Linked DNA regions of Aliamphritea hakodatensis. The protein of the gene in region 1 interacts with the protein of each later gene in a pairwise test. Links are inferred from orthologs where the notes say so. Each region holds a gene or a part of one and is shown on either strand. Other genes may lie near its edges. The genes, in order: PCI15_RS20010 and clpA.

What was found.
Region 2: the proteins of PCI15_RS20010 (region 1) and clpA interact in binary tests that used the Escherichia coli proteins (3 or more experiments, as listed by UniProt). The link is inferred for Aliamphritea hakodatensis from one-to-one orthologs.

Annotation. Positions count from the first base shown.
Region 1 is NZ_AP025281.1:4,409,733-4,421,350, forward strand. The notes cover bases 3,209-6,523. They hold PCI15_RS20010 (ATP-binding protein), read left to right. Parts: upstream 3,209-3,608; coding sequence 3,609-6,323; downstream 6,324-6,523. Other genes in these bases: PCI15_RS20005 (ABC transporter substrate-binding protein), read left to right, coding at 3,209-3,612; PCI15_RS20015 (hypothetical protein), read right to left, coding at 6,412-6,523. Also shown: PCI15_RS19995 (methyltransferase), read left to right, coding at 1-112; PCI15_RS20000 (TonB-dependent receptor plug domain-containing protein), read left to right, coding at 418-2,595; more of PCI15_RS20005, read left to right, coding at 2,647-3,208; more of PCI15_RS20015, read right to left, coding at 6,524-6,783; PCI15_RS20020 (DUF2489 domain-containing protein), read right to left, coding at 6,790-7,269; PCI15_RS20025 (vWA domain-containing protein), read right to left, coding at 7,390-9,039; PCI15_RS20030 (hypothetical protein), read left to right, coding at 9,149-10,015; PCI15_RS20035 (hypothetical protein), read left to right, coding at 10,041-10,277; PCI15_RS20040 (DUF3461 family protein), read right to left, coding at 10,351-10,740; PCI15_RS20045 (spermine/spermidine synthase domain-containing protein), read right to left, coding at 10,914-11,618. UniProt on the Escherichia coli protein: Member of the two-component regulatory system UvrY/BarA involved in the regulation of carbon metabolism via the CsrA/CsrB regulatory system. Phosphorylates UvrY, probably via a four-step phosphorelay.
Region 2 is NZ_AP025281.1:2,753,478-2,758,014, reverse strand. What follows is about bases 1,545-4,537. They hold clpA (ATP-dependent Clp protease ATP-binding subunit ClpA), read left to right. Parts: upstream 1,545-1,906; coding sequence 1,907-4,168; downstream 4,169-4,537. Other genes in these bases: infA (translation initiation factor IF-1), read right to left, coding at 4,319-4,537; clpS (ATP-dependent Clp protease adapter ClpS), read left to right, coding at 1,545-1,893. Also shown: icd (NADP-dependent isocitrate dehydrogenase), read left to right, coding at 1-964; PCI15_RS12740 (cold shock domain-containing protein), read right to left, coding at 1,050-1,286; more of clpS, read left to right, coding at 1,540-1,544. UniProt on the Escherichia coli protein: ATP-dependent specificity component of the ClpAP protease. It directs the protease to specific substrates. It has unfoldase activity. The primary function of the ClpA-ClpP complex appears to be the degradation of unfolded or abnormal proteins.

The DNA.
Region 1 (11,618 bases):
GATCGGCAATCGTCATTTAGGTTATCACGTAACGCTGAAGCGGCTGTTCGGTAACTGCACAACGCAGGCCAGCAATAAAAAATTTGTCATCCTGCGCTGTATTAAACGCTAAGCCCGAACACCAAACGGCGACAACGCCCTGAAACACAAGGCATTGGCGGTAATATCGACGCTAAAAATAATACTGCCAACTGAGTTAATAGCAGTTATTATGTACACTGAAGCACGCAGTTTGCGCAGACAAATACCAGCCAGGTTATTGTGAAAGCCGGGAAAGCCCGGATCAGAAACTCAGCCTGTCGGGCCGGACCAGACACAAAAAGTGTATGCGTATCAACGCCACTTCGGCCACCCCGAGAAGTCTGAACCCTGAGATGAAAACAGAACGTTATTATTTGCCTTAACAGCCGGACCGCTATGCCGCTAACACACATTCGCCAGCCTGGTTTTCTGAATTTTACTGTTCGGCGTCCGTTGCAGGTTTTGCTGTCGCTGGCGCTGGTTCTGCTCGGTCACAGCGGGCAATCCTATGCTCAGCAGGAAGCCATGTATGACGAAGATCTGGCCTACAGCGATGACAGCTACGCGATCTCCGAACTGAATTATCTGGCCGATATTCCGCTGGTATCAGCGGCCACCCGGCTGCCACAGCAACGGCACGAATCACCGGCGGCAATCACCGTTATCGACCGGGCGGTTATTGATGCATCCTCTGCGCTGACCATTCCGGACCTGTTCCGCCTGGTACCTGGCATGATGGCTTACCACACCTCGTCCAATACGTCGGCGGTTGCCTATCACGGTATGAGTGACAGGTTCCCTTCCCAGATGGAAGTAATGGTTGATGGCCGCTCCATCTATGTACCGCTGTTTTCCACTGTCATCTGGGACACCCTGGGTCTCACGGTAGACGATGTTGACCGTATTGAAGTGGTCAGAGGCTCCAACAGTGCTACCCACGGTTCCAATGCGTTTATGGGGGCCATCAATATTATTACCCGCTCAGGTTTGTCCCACCCCGGCAGCAGCCTGAAATATACCAGCGGCAGCCACAATACCCAGAACTTTGAAGCCCGGCACAGCGGCAGTTATTCGCTTGGCAATTATGCCCTGTCTACCGGCAACCTCAGTAATGATGGCAGCGACACATTCGACGATAAAACAAACCGCCGGTATCTGAACTTTAATACCGTGGTCACACCCAACTTGCGGGACACTCTGACATTTAATCTGGGCTTCAGTGAAGGCTTCACGGATGTCGGGGATGTCGACAGCGCACCGGCTCTGGAAGAACGCACCTTTCACAACAATACCCAGCATATTAAGTGGCAGCGCATTCTTCAGAATGAAGCTGAGCTTGAAGTCCGCTATGCCCACAGTTACAGCAATCTTGATGCCGACAAACTGGATATCCCCACGGTACAACAGGCGCTGGATCTGACCAACCCGGCACTGATTGCCCTGATTCCAAACTTTATTGCCGCCAACCCGCTGCGAAAAACGTCAGAAGTCGGTGATATAGAACAACATGAATTAGAAATGATCTGGCGAAAACAAACCTCGCCAGCCAATCAGTTTATCATCGGCAGCGGTTACAAGTTCAACCGGGCCCGCAGCCTCGAATTACTGGATACCCGTGACTGGGTCAGCGAAGAACGTAGCCGGGTTTTCGGCAACTGGGAATACAGCGGTATCCGTAACTGGGTATTCAATGCAGGCGCAATGGTTGAACATGCCACTGCCGGCAACAGTGGCACCCGGATATCACCGCGCCTGGCGGCCAATTACCGACTGACGCCAACCAGCGGATTACGCAGTTCTGTCAGCCAGGCATACCGGATGCCTTCATTACTGGAAGCGAATCTGCAAACGGTGGTCTACAGCCCCGCCGGACTGCCGCCCGGAACCCCGTCAATTTATCAGATAGAAAGCCTGGCTAATGAGGATATTGAACCTGAGAGGCTGAGAACGCTGGATGTGGGATATTTTAAAAACTGGCCCGAATATAACAGCCAGATGGATCTGCGGCTATTTTACGAACGTATCGATAACGGTATTGAGACGGCTTTTCGCCCCCTCACCACAGCAACCGCCAGCAGCGACCACCGCTATCGGATTGAAGACAATGGCGCTGAATGGAATAACAGGGGCTTTGAAACCCAGATCCGCTACCAGCCCAACATGCTGTATAACCCACTGATTTTATTTAATTATAGCTATATTCACGTCCGGGGGTTTCGTAACCGGGGCCACAGTACTGTTGGCAACCCCGACAACATTGACCGGCTAGAGAACCGAACGCCGATGCACACCGCCTCGCTGCTGGCCAGCATTACCCTGCCGGATAACCTGCAACTCAGCCTGAGTCATTTTTATATGTCTGAAGTGGAATGGCTGGAAGGCAGCAGCGGTGGACCGAACCCACAATACAACCGTACCGATATTAAAGTCAGTAAGAACTTTAAATATTCGAACGGTAACGCACTGAAGCTTAACTTTATCGTGCACAACTTACTGGATGACTCGTATCCGGAATTTTACGTAGACAACCTGTTTGACCGGCGGGCTTATGTGCAAGTGGAACTGAGCTTTTAAGCGGCCACGGAATGTTATCGCCGTGCTGCAGATCACTGTCAGAGTTAGCATATGGATAAGTGTGAACTGACCAGAAAGCCCCTGACTTACGGGGGTAAAATAGTGTTTAGCCTGTTTGCCCTGCTAGGCATTATTAAAGTATGTGTTGCCAGCGCAGCAGCACAGGCACTTATCGTCCTGAGTAACGAGCAACAGCCTTACCAGATTGTTAACCGTGAAATTATTTTGCAATCAAAAGGCCCGGTCCCCCAGACCATTTCAGTGGATAACTTACGTCATCGCCCTGTCAGTTACCTGCAGCAATTTAATCCACTGATTACTGTTGGCAGTGCTGCAGCCGATTATCTGTTTGCCAATGCCCCTGACGGCAGTCAGATTATCAGCAGCTTTATCCCCAAACCCGGTTACCGGCGTTTACTGAACCGTTATGCTCACCGGCTGCAGCAAGTTGGCCATACCGCAGTTTTTCTTGACCAGCCATATCACCGGCACATCAGACTGGCACGGGCCGTACAGCCTGACGCACGCAATCTGGGGGTAATACTCGGCCCCACGACAGGTAAAGATCTGCCGGCACTGGAAACAGCCAGCAAGGCAATGGGCTTCAGGCTCAATCATGATGAGCTGGTCAGTAAGGATAATCCGTTACAGATGCTGCAACCGATTATGGCCGGTTCTGATATTTTTCTGGCCTTACCCGATCAGGCAATTTTCAACCGGACAACCGCCAAGTGGATCCTGTTTATGAGCTATCAGCAGCATATTCCACTGATCGGCTTTTCCCGCAGTTACGTCGATGCCGGCGCACTGGCTGCAGTCATTTCCACACCGGAACAGATCGGCCTGCAAACCGCCGAAATTCTGAATCGGTACAATGACTCAGGCACCCTGCCCCCGGCCGGTTACAGCGCGTATTTTTCCGTCATTACAAACCCTCAGGTCGCCCGTAACCTGAATATTGAATTACCCGCGCCTTCTCAGCTTGAAGCCCGCCTGAAAGAGGTTGAACAACGATGAGTTTGCTGCAGAACGGCTTCGCCAAAGGCATTCGCCTTAAAGTATTTACCATCACACTGGTACCGTTACTGGTGATGACGCTGATGCTGGCCGGTTACTTCATTTCTACCCGAATCGCGGATAACGAAACGGCTCTGATTGAGCGGGGAGCAACCATGTCCCGGCTGATGGCTGCGGCAGCAGAGTTTGGCATCATCTCAGAACTCACACCGCAACTGAAAGCCCTGAGTAAAGGGCCAATACAGGAATCCGACGTTAAAGATGTAATTTTCCTCAACGCAAGCGGACAACTGATTTACCGCTCCACAGAAATCGACTTCCGGTTTATTCCCCGACCAACGCCCACATACAACCGACACAACGGTTACTGGTTGTTCGCCACACCGGTGATGGCAACCGGCATTCTGATAGATGACTCGCGGGAATATTCTGAACCCCAGACACCGGAAATACTCGGTTGGGTTGTCATTGCAATATCCAGTGAATCCATGCGCGAGCGGCAGCTGGATATTATTATTAATACCCTGATTTTATTGCTGATCGGAATTCTGGTGACTTTTGTTGTGGCTGCCCGGGTCGGACACACCCTGACAGATCCGATTATCGATCTCACAGAACTGGTGGGTAAACTCCAGCAAGGGCAACTCTCTGCCCGGGCCACCGAACAGTCTGACGCCGAAATCGGCTCCCTGGAACGGGGCATTAACCTGCTGGCAGAACGGGTCCAGGCCTCGAATCAGTTGCTGGAAAGCCAGGTTGATAAAGCAACCCAGCGCCTGCGCAAGACCATGCAATATCTGGAAACCCAGAACCATGCCTTACATAAAGCGCGGGAACGGGCTGATCAGGCCAATATGGCCAAAGATGAGTTCCTTGCACGCATGAGCCATGAGTTGCGTACCCCGCTGACTTCCGTACTCGGCTTTACCGGCCTGCTGAAACAGACTGATCTGAGTTATGAACAGCAGGAACATTGCCGGATCATCAGTCAGACATCTACCATGCTACTGGCAATCATCGATGACATTCTGGATTTCGCCAAATTGCAATCCAATGCCATTCATCTGGAAAGCATCCCGTTCAGCCCGGAGGAGTGCATTCACAGCGCCATAGAAATGCAGGCCCAAAGTGCTGCAACAAAAGGGCTGGAGCTGGTTTATCAGGTCAGCAATGAGATCCCGCCGGTGGTACTGGGTGACCCGATGCGCTTACGTCAGGTGGCCACAAACCTGATAGGCAATGCTATCAAATTTACTGAACACGGCCATGTCATTGTCAGCCTGAAACGCCTTGAAAGTGAGGATGACTCTGTACGGATAGAATTGACGGTACAGGACAGCGGAATCGGCATTGATCCGGAACAGCAGGCACACCTGTTCAGCGCATTTTCACAGGCTGATTCTTCCATTACCCGCCGTTTTGGCGGCTCAGGTCTGGGCCTGGTAATCGTTCGTAAACTGTTGGAGCTGATGGCTGGGGAAATACGGCTGAACAGCATGCCCGGACAGGGAACTGAATTCATCTGTGCACTGAACTGCCTGCCGGCCGCCTCTGCGCTGACCGGCACCGCCGCCCATTCCCTGACACACACCAAAGAACTGATTATCTATGACCGGCACCGCAGCAGTTTACAGGCCCTGACCCAACTGGCAGAAAACAGCGTGGCCCGGGTCTATCCATGCCGTACTCTGGAACATCTGAATAACTATATTGAACAGGCACCCGGCATAAACAGCGCGCTGATTTTTGGTCTGAGCGCCGATCCGGATACGGCACGTGAACAAAAGCGGCATATTCCGGCGCTGTTCCGGGGCTTTAAAGGCAATATCCTGTTATTGGTGCCGTCACTCAACAACGATGTCAGCGAGCTCACCCGGGGCCAGAACCATCACAACATCACCGTGCTGACCAAGCCCCTGCGCCGGGTCAACCTGAGCAAGTGGCTAAGCCACTCAGCAACAAAATCCGGACAGCCGCAGCTCATCAGAAAACTGCCAACCCTGACACCTGGCACCCGGGTACTGATCGCCGAAGACAATGACTTCAACCGTTTATTGCTGAGCCGGATAATGAGCACTGCCGGCGCGGTGGTATCTGAAGCCATTAACGGTTTACAGGCCATACAGCTGGCTGAACAGCATCAGCCGGATATCATTCTGATGGATGTCCATATGCCCCGGATTGACGGCATTGAAGCAACCCGGCAGATTCGCGGGCTGATGCCGAATGTGCCCGTCATAGCCCTGACAGCCAATGTGGTATCCAGTGAAGAACAGGCCCTGAGCGACGCCGGCGTCAACCGCATTGAATACAAGCCAATTAACGATACCCGCCTGCTGAATACCATGCGGCTGTTACTGAAACAGGAACAGGGCAGCTTACCGCCGGCAGCACGTCCCCACGATGAAAGCAGCGCAACGGACCTGAGTAATTACAAACTCAGCGCAGAAGACCTCCACGCTGAACTGTTGCGCCAGTTAGCCGCGCTGCAACAGGGGTTTTCCGCTCAGGATATCGGTAAATTACGTAATCATGCCCACCAGCTGACGGGACTTGCAGGCTTATTCGAACTGCCGGCGCTGGAACTGGCCAGCCTTGATTTAAGCCAGGCAATAAAAGCGGCCAATATAAAGGACAGCTGGCACTGCCTGTGGCGGTTACAGCGTTTGATCGAACACCATCAGTATCAGGATAATACTGAAGATGACTAAGGAACCGGCAAACAAGTCTGAAACGCCTCTGGCTTATTCGCAAGTTCTCTAACCCTGTGGGCTAAAAACCTGGGCCCCGGAAACCGGGTCAGAAATCCCGGCTGACTGGCGTATGCTTAATAATATGAATGAGTTTGTCCGCCTGTTCCTGAATATATGCCCTGCCGGCGGCATCATACAAACGGCCATGCAATCCGGGCTTAACCGGTAAATCAGTTAAGCCTTCATCGAATTCATAGCAGTGACGGCGGATCGTTTCCAACGCTTCATCATGAAAAATCGGCGAGCCCAGAAAGACCGCCCATGCCTGCTGATCGGTACTGCCTTCACTGACCCCCTTTAACAGCGCCAGCACAGCTTCCCGGCTCGGCCGGTAGGTGGGTGTACGCCCAAAGACCAGTGCGGCAATCAGCAATAGCAGAAACAGTAAGGTAACAAGAAAAACAACCAGAAACTGCATAGCGACTCAGTGATAACGGTCGAACGGATGCTGACGCAGCTTCCCGGCGGCGGTCAGAATGGCCTCTTTATGCGTGTTTTCCACGTCATCCATTAACTGCATATGAGGCAGTTTCTGTTTGGTTTTTAACGCTTTCCATTCCTTTAAGCGCGGAATATGCCGGGTCTTCTCGTATACCTCACTGAAGACAGCAAAATCATCATGCAAACACAGCTGGGGGTCCAGATTATCCAGCAACATCCGGCATCTGATGGAACCTTCAATCACTGACATTTCATCATTCATCAACGTCTGGGCAATGACCTGCAGGCTCTCCACCAAATATGCACGGTGTTCCTGAGCTTTCGTTGCCACGTCTTCCAGACGGCGCTGATTCTCTTCTTTCCGGGCCTTCTGCTGCCCCAGTAACCGTACAATGAACCACAGAGCCCCGGCACTGACCGCCAGCCCGACAACAATTAATCCGTAGACCACAGCCTCAGACATTCACAACCTCGATTATTTTCATTCACTATGTTGTGTATTATCCCCCAAAACCGGCCCCAGCTATAGGGGCCGGGCCGGTTCTGACAGAAAACAGTGGCAATCCTGCGGACACTTTTTATTTTAAAGTGCTGCCGTCAGCTGTAGTTGCTGAATAAAGCCAGCCCGGTAACCAAAACGGTCGACACCTTTAGCATCACGGGCAAGGTCAGCCAGAGACTGCCAGCTGAACGCCGACAATGCCTGATGATTGCGCAGCTTCTGGCCATAGCCGGCAACAGCGGCAGCGAAACGGAAATCCTGACTGCAGGCGGCGACCGGCTGACAACGGCTCCCGGTACGCACCGCCACCGCCTGTTCTTCACTGCTCCCGCCCTGCCAGGTTTTATAACGCAGGCGGATATGACCAAGTTCACCTTCGTTAATCTCCGGAACATCCTGCTTAACGGGCTGATAACGCAACGGATAGGTTTGCGGCTGATTCTGTAGCACTAACTCATACAGAGCAGTAACTGTCTGTCCCGCACCGACCTCACCCGCATCGGTACGTTCATCCAGAAAGGCTTCATCAGCCAGCTGACGGTTTTCATAACCAATCAGCCGGTAGCTCTGAACTACCGCAGGATTGAACTCCACCTGGATCCGGGCGTCCCAGGCCAGGGTATGAAAATTTGCCGTCAGCTGTTCACTCAGTACTTTGCGGGCTTCCTGCAGGGAGTCGATATAGGCAGCATTGCCGTCCCCGGCATTACTGAGCGTTTCCATCAGCTGATCATTATAATTGCCGTCACCAAAGCCCAGCACACTCAGGCTGACACCCTGCTTTCGCTGCCCACTGATGTATCGTTCCAGTTCTTTTATACCGGTCATGCCCAGATTAAAATCACCGTCGGTGGCCAGCAACACCCGGTTCACGCCCCCCTCAACCAGGTGCTCAACTGCTGTGTTATACGCCAGCTTTAACCCCCCTTCACCATAGGTACCACCGCCGGCATCCAGTGCATCAATGGCCTGCAGGATTTTGCTACGCTGGTTGCCGGGTGTAGCATCCAGCACCTGGCGTACATTGCCTGCATAGGTGATCAGGCTGATCCGGTCATCAGCATCCAGCTGTTTTACCAACAGCTTCAGTGACTGTTTAACCAGCGGCAGTTTGTTGGCATCATTCATTGAGCCGGAGACATCCACCAGAAAGACCAGATTTGCCCCTTTATCGCTGCTGATATCCTGAGCCTTCATCGCCACTTTTAACAGACTGGCATCAGCATTCCACGGGCTGACGCCCAGCTCGTAGCCCAGAGACAGCGGTTTGCCAGTATCCGAAACGGGATAGTCATAGCTGAAGTAATTCACCAGTTCTTCGGTCCGTACCGCATCCACCGGCGGTAACCGGCCATCGTTAATGAAGCGCCTCACATTGGCAAAGCTTGCTGTATCGACATCCAGACTGAAAGTGCTCAGCGGTTGTGTTTGCGGCGACAGGTACGGGTTATCATCAAACGTCTGGTAATTCTCATAGGACGGTTCCGGGTGAATAATCCCGGGCTGAATTATCCCGGAATTAACAAAGTACTCCTGCATGGCAACAGCATCCGCCTGCATACTGCGCTTCACCATCTTCGACGCGCTCAGGGCTTCCTGTTCCTGCATCACTTCCGGCACCGGCTGCACCTGCACCGTTGGCTGCTGACCCGTCTGCCGGGCACAGCCGGCGACGGTTGCAATAACAACAGCCGATACGGCCAATGCAATATATGTTTTCCTGACTGACATACTGAATTCCTCGCATAAAGTATTTGCACCTATGCTAAGTTTTCAGCAGGCTATGTACTGATACCAGATCCAGACAAAAACGGGCTTCTGATTTTATAGACTTTATGTTATGGCAAACTTATACAGTAAAATTCACCGGCTGAAAGCGCAGGGCTGGACCTGGGATGAGTTTCTGCACCGGATCAGCCTGATTTATCCGCCGGGGATTGATGAAAAAACCCTGTACGGGCTTTACCGGCAGCCACACCGCAAGGCGTCCAGGCATATTCGCCAGATTCTCGAGCAACTGCATGATCAGTGTTTTCCCTCGCCTTTCCCGGCTGCTGCAGAGGCCCTGATCGGCCTCTATAACCGGCAGGTAAATACCCCCCGCCACCCGGATCTCGCTGCTGAACAGCAGGCACTGAGCATTTTCCTGCAGGAAGCCCGGCAACACGGGCCGCTTCTGTACCGAGCCAGGCTGTACTGGCTCAGTGGCAATATTCAGCTGGATCAGTTGGGCGTGTTCCGGAAAAACGGTAAGCTCAGACAATTAACCGCCGCTCAGCAACAGGGCATAGCGTTTTATCAACAGAGCCTGTCACTGCTGGAAGAGTCGCAGCAAAGCGCTGAATTACCGGCGGATATTGATGCCTTTACCTTTTATAAGCTACGGCAAAACATGCTGGCCTGTTACCTTAACGCCCTGACACCGGATGCCCGCAGTGAGAGCAGTAAACTGCTTGAGTATCTGGAGGCCTGCGATTTTATCTGCAGCACCAAACAGCTGCTGACGGCCGAGCCTTTTCAGTGGTTACCGGCCCGCAACGGACTGCGGTTCAGCTCTCTGACCCATAACGCTGAAGACTGTCACTGGTTTTACCAGGCCCTGTGTACCGCAAATAAAGCCTTTACTGATCTGCACTACAGCCCTGAAAATACACCGTCTGTTGTCAGCAGCATTGAGTTCCGCTGGGCAATTGAAAATGTTTTATGAAATCTGACACATAAAGGAATGGGATATGACCCCGGTACGCTTGTTTATTGCGTTTATTATCAGCCTGTTACTGATCAGCTGTGCAGTCGATTATCAGCAGGAACGCGCACCTGAGCAGAAAAGTCAGCAACAACAGCAGAGCAAGCCTGCCGCCAGCAGTATTGAGCAGGAGTCACATGAAGCGGTACAGGATTCAGCCGAACCAGCCCTGAAACGGGCACCGACCGATGATGATGATGACGATATGTTACGGCTTGATTAGACCTTTCAGATCAAATTCAGAAGCGGCCGGGCGGCGCTTCTGAATCTGCTGAAAAATAACCTGTCTGTCAGGTTTACAGCTCGTCGATACGGCGACGCAGCTCATCGACTTTGCGGGTAACAACCTTTTCCAGGTGATCCAGCTCTTCGATTAAATGTTCTTTCTTGTCTTTTGCCTGCTTCTCACCGGCAACTAACTGATCCAGTTCTGCAACGGCTTTCAGAAAGTATGGAGAGGCTTCAGTTGTATCGCGGAACGGCACAAAACCGCTATCCGTCGGAACAGCCTTATGGGCACGCTTAAACTTAAACTTCTTGCTCTTTGCCATCCACTCGCCCTGATGGCGATGCAGATAGATCTTCAGCACGTCGATATCATTTTCGATGCGCGAAGAGTAACGCTGGATATCGTACGGATCTTCGATACCCATTTCTTTCAATGTTGGAAATTTTTCAGCAGACATCAACCCACTCCTTGTAAAAAATTGACAAACCATGGCCATTATAGGGCAGTCAGAGACAATTCTTAAGAGAGTATTTCTAACGAATGACCCAGAATGAGTTCATCAGTTTACATTATCGAAAAAAACTGAAAACTGGCCGGTGAAAGTGAATCGTTACTTACCCTGTACAGTCTTTATCTAAAGGGCTCAGGAAGATATGTCAGATGATCCAGCAGCGTTTTGAAATCCAGCCCCCAGTCATCTGCCAGTTCATCAGCATTCTTTTTGAGCACCTCTGACACGACACAGGGATAGTGCCGGCAATAAATCACAACGTTCTCAAAACCTTCCATATGAAAAATGACTACATGTGAAAAATATTGACGAATAATTGTCACAACCTGAAGCAACACCGCCTGCTCAGTCAGCAAGAGATTCACAACCAGACAACCGGTGAAATGCATCCGTTCATACAGACTAAGCCAGAGCGATTCTTCCAGCAGCCGGTCCTGACAGCCATCTGATCCGAACAGGTCAACACAGATCAGGTCATACTGTTCAGCCGTTTGCTGCAGATATTCAAATGCATCTGCCTCAATCACTTTAACGCTTTCAGGCAACGCAAAATAACGGCGGGCTGCAGATAAGACATCGGCATTTAACTCGACGGACACTATGTCACAACCGGGTAAGTGCCTGGTCACAAAACGCTCGACAGCCCCCCCGCCAATGCCCAGATTCAGCAGACTGCGGGGTTCACTCCCCATCACCAGACTCATCATCATTGCCTGAACATAGGCAAACACAGGCCTTGACGGCTCATCCGTATCCATGGCGGCCTGCAGATAATGCTCATCAAGCTGAATCCAGCGAATGCTGTTTTTTTCCAACACCCGCAG
Region 2 (4,537 bases), 1.7 Mb from region 1 along the record:
GGGCATTAAAGGGCCGCTGACGACCCCTGTCGGCGGAGGGATCCGTTCTCTGAATGTTGCCCTGCGTCAGGAGTTGGATCTGTATGTATGCCAGCGTCCGGTGCGCTGGTTTCAGGGGGTACCCAGTCCTGTTGTGAATCCCGGTGACGTTGATATGGTGATTTATCGGGAGAATTCTGAAGATATTTATGCCGGGATCGAGTGGCAGGCGGGCACAGCTGAAGCGCAGAAGGTAATTGACTTTCTGCAGCAGGAAATGGGCGTCACAAAAATCCGTTTTGATCAGATGTGCGGTATCGGTATTAAGCCGGTATCAGAAGAGGGGACTAAGCGTCTGGTGCGTAAGGCGTTGCAGTATTGCGTGGATAATGACCGCCGGTCTCTTACACTGGTTCATAAAGGTAACATCATGAAGTTTACCGAAGGTGCCTTTAAGGAATGGGGGTATGAGCTGGCAAAAGATGAGTTTGGTGCGCAGCTGATGGACGGCGGCCCCTGGATGAGCTTCAGGAATCCGGACAGCGGGCGAGAAATTGTCGTCAAGGATGTCATTGCAGACGCGATGTTACAGCAGATACTGCTCAGGCCGGCTGAGTATGATGTGGTCGCCACGCTGAATCTGAACGGTGATTATCTGTCTGATGCGCTGGCTGCGGAGGTGGGCGGTATAGGTATTGCGCCCGGTGCTAACTTATCGGACCGCGTGGCTATTTTTGAGGCGACCCACGGCACAGCACCTAAATATGCCGGTAAAGATATGGTCAATCCCGGCTCGATTATATTGTCTGCCGAAATGATGCTGCGTCATCTTGGCTGGCTTGAAGCGGCCGACCTGATCATTAAAGGGATGGACGGTGCGATTGCTGCGAAAACGGTTACCTATGATTTTGAGCGTCTGATGGATGGGGCTACAAAGGTGTCCAGTTCGGGTTTCGGGGAGGCGATTATTCAGCATATGGGCTGAGGGCAGGGGCGTTCAGTTTGTGTGTGAGAGATACAAAAAAGGCAGCGTAAGCTGCCTTTTATCGTTTGAAGTGGTTAGAAGTTGCTTATGAACTTTCCGCTTCTTCCAGTGCCGTAACTTCAATAGGTTTGATGTTGATCGCGTGGATACCCTTAGGGCCCGGTGTCGTCTCAAAGCTCACTTCCTGGCCAGCTTTTAAGCTTTTATAGCCATCGATAAGAATTACCGAATAGTGAGCAAATAAGTCTTCATCATGTTCTTGCGATATAATAAATCCAAAGCCTTTGGCGTTATTGAACCACTTGACTTTCCCTGTGTACATTGGTGTCCCCCAATTTCCGATTAAAACTGCGACCCTAAGCTCCGTGGGTCTGTTAACTGAACGACCTCTGTTGATACAATGTACTACAGCTGAGGTGCTTCCATGTTTCTGAAAATGTCTCGCAGGGACTACCGATACAACAAATTTATTATTCCTCCTGCAAAAAAAATTATAACATTCTTCGGACTTAGACGAGCATTACAACACTCCCCATTATGAGATATAAAAATTGGTAAAAATTGTGAAATGTGATATGCGTCATTTACAAACAACAATCCGTTGTTCTGCCGACGATCAGGATCCACATGATCATGGTACCGGCGTAGTCGAAGAAGTTGCAAAGCCTGAACTAAAACGTCCTTCAATGTACCAAGTACTATTGATGAACGATGACTATACCCCTATGGACTTTGTGGTGGAAATACTAATGGTTTTTTTCTCTATGAATCAAGAAAAAGCCACACAAGTTATGTTAACGGTCCATACTAAGGGTAAAGCTGTGTGCGGTGTGTATACCCGGGATGTCGCAGAAACAAAAGCAACTCAGGTGAATCAGTACGCTAAGGAGAGTAAGCACCCGTTGCTGTGTGAAGTCGAGCAAGCGTAGCGGAGCGATTATTATGTTGAATAAAGAGTTAGAAGATACGCTGAGTGTGGCTTTTAATAGTGCTCGTGCAAAACGTCATGAATTTATGACGGTTGAGCATCTGTTGCTGGCTTTGTTAGATAATTCAGAGGCCCATTCTGTATTACAGGCATGTGGTGTTGACGTTGATAAGTTAAGGGTCTCACTGGCCTCTTTTATTGAGGACACTACGCCTTTACTGCCGGACAATATCCCGGATCTTGAAACACAGCCCACGCTCGGTTTTCAGCGTGTGCTGCAGCGGGCGGTGTTCCATGTACAGTCCTCCGGTAAATCTGAAGTAACCGGCGCCAATGTGCTGGTGGCAATCTTCAGTGAACAGGAAAGTCAGGCGGTGTATGTGCTGCAGCAGCAGGGCATTGAGCGCATTGATATTGTTAATTATATCTCCCACGGGATTTCCAAGGTTTCAGATTCAGAAGAGCCGGCCGCACTGGATGATCTGAGTGAAGCCAGCCCTTCCACCGAGAAAGATAAGAGCCCGCTGGCCAATTATGCGGTGAATCTTAATAAAGAGGCGGAAGCGGGTAATATCGATCCGCTGGTTGGCCGTGATGATGAAGTTGAGCGGGTGGTGCAGATCCTTTCCCGGCGCCGTAAAAATAACCCGCTGCTGGTGGGTGAAGCCGGGGTGGGTAAGACAGCCATTGCGGAAGGCCTGGCAAAGCTGATCATCGAGGGTTCTGTTCCCGAAGTGATATCCGAGAGCACAGTGTATTCCCTTGATCTTGGCGCATTGCTGGCCGGTACCAAGTACCGCGGTGATTTTGAGAAACGCCTTAAGGGTCTGCTGAATGAAATCCGTAAGCTGGACCACGCGATCCTGTTTATTGACGAGATCCATACCATCATCGGGGCGGGTGCTGCTTCCGGTGGCTCAATGGATGCCTCTAATCTGCTTAAGCCGCTGCTGAGCTCCGGTCAGTTACGCTGTATCGGCTCGACCACTTTTCAGGAATTCCGCGGCATCTTTGAAAAAGACCGTGCTCTGGCGCGCCGCTTCCAGAAGGTGGATGTGCTTGAGCCGTCTGTCGATGATACTTACCGTATCCTGCAGGGGCTGCGCAGCCGCTTCGAAGAACATCATGAGATCACGTACACCGATAATGCGCTGCGGGTCGCTTCTGAGCTTGCTGACCGTTATATCAATGATAAACATATGCCGGACAAGGCAATCGATGTGATTGATGAGGCCGGTGCTTATCAGCGTCTGGTGCCTGAAGAGAAGCGTGCCGAGCTGATTGATGTGGCTGAAGTGGAAAGCGTGGTGGCCAAAATTGCCCGTATTCCGGTGAATAATGTCACCGCTTCAGATAAGGAACAGCTAAAAAAGCTGGATAAGAATCTGAAGATGGTGGTGCTGGGTCAGGACGAAGCAATTGATACCCTGTCTGCGGCAATCAAGCTGTCCCGTGCGGGCCTTAAAGAGCCGAACAAACCCGTGGGGTCATTCCTGTTTTCCGGCCCGACCGGTGTAGGTAAAACCGAGGTAACCAATCAGCTGGCCCGTATTATGGGCATTGAACTGATTCGCTTCGATATGTCGGAGTACATGGAGCGGCATACGGTTTCCCGTCTGATCGGTGCGCCTCCGGGCTATGTCGGTTATGATCAGGGTGGCCTGCTGACGGAAGCGGTTACCAAGTCGCCGCACTCTGTATTGCTGCTGGACGAGATCGAAAAAGCTCATCCGGAAGTATTCAACCTGCTGTTACAGGTAATGGATAACGGCACGCTGACGGATAACAATGGCCGCAAGGCTGATTTCCGCAACGTTATTCTGGTAATGACCACCAATGCCGGAGTTGAGCAGATGAGCCGTGCCTCAATCGGCTTTACGCATCAGGACCATACCACTGACGGTATGGAAGCGATCAAGAAGATGTTCACCCCTGAGTTCCGTAACCGTCTCGACGGTATCATTCAGTTCAAGGCTCTGCCGATGGATGTTATCAAAGGTGTGGTCGATAAGTTCCTGACTGAACTGCAGGTGCAGCTTGATGATAAGGGCGTTCAGCTGAATATCGATGATGCAGCCCGTACCTGGCTGGCAGAGAAAGGCTACGATGAAACCATGGGGGCGCGTCCGATGCAGCGTCTGATTCAGGAGCAGCTCAAGAAGCCACTGGCAGAAATGATTCTGTTCGGCGAGCTGTCTGAAGAGGGCGGTGAGGTCGAAATCAGCGTTGATGATAACAATGAACTGGCGCTGGATGTGGTCGCGGCAATGGCTTAACCGCTGTTGCTGCACCGGTAAAGCCCGGGCATAAAAAAACCGCTTGTGAAAACAAGCGGTTTTTTTTATTAAGGTCGGCGCTGGCGGACAGCTATTGATGCTTCAGTAAACAGCAGTTAGCTAATAAGTTGCAGAGCCGGAAAACCGTAATTAGCGGGCGCGGTAGGTGATGCGGCCTTTGGTCAGATCGTAAGGTGTCAGCTCAACTTTTACCTTATCGCCAGTCAGGATGCGGATGTAGTTTTTACGCATTTTGCCGGAGATATGTGCAGTCACAACGTGACCGTTTTCAAGTTCTACGCGAAACATGGTGTTAGGCAGTGTGTCGGTGACAACGCCTTCCATTTCAATACTATCTTCTTTGGACAT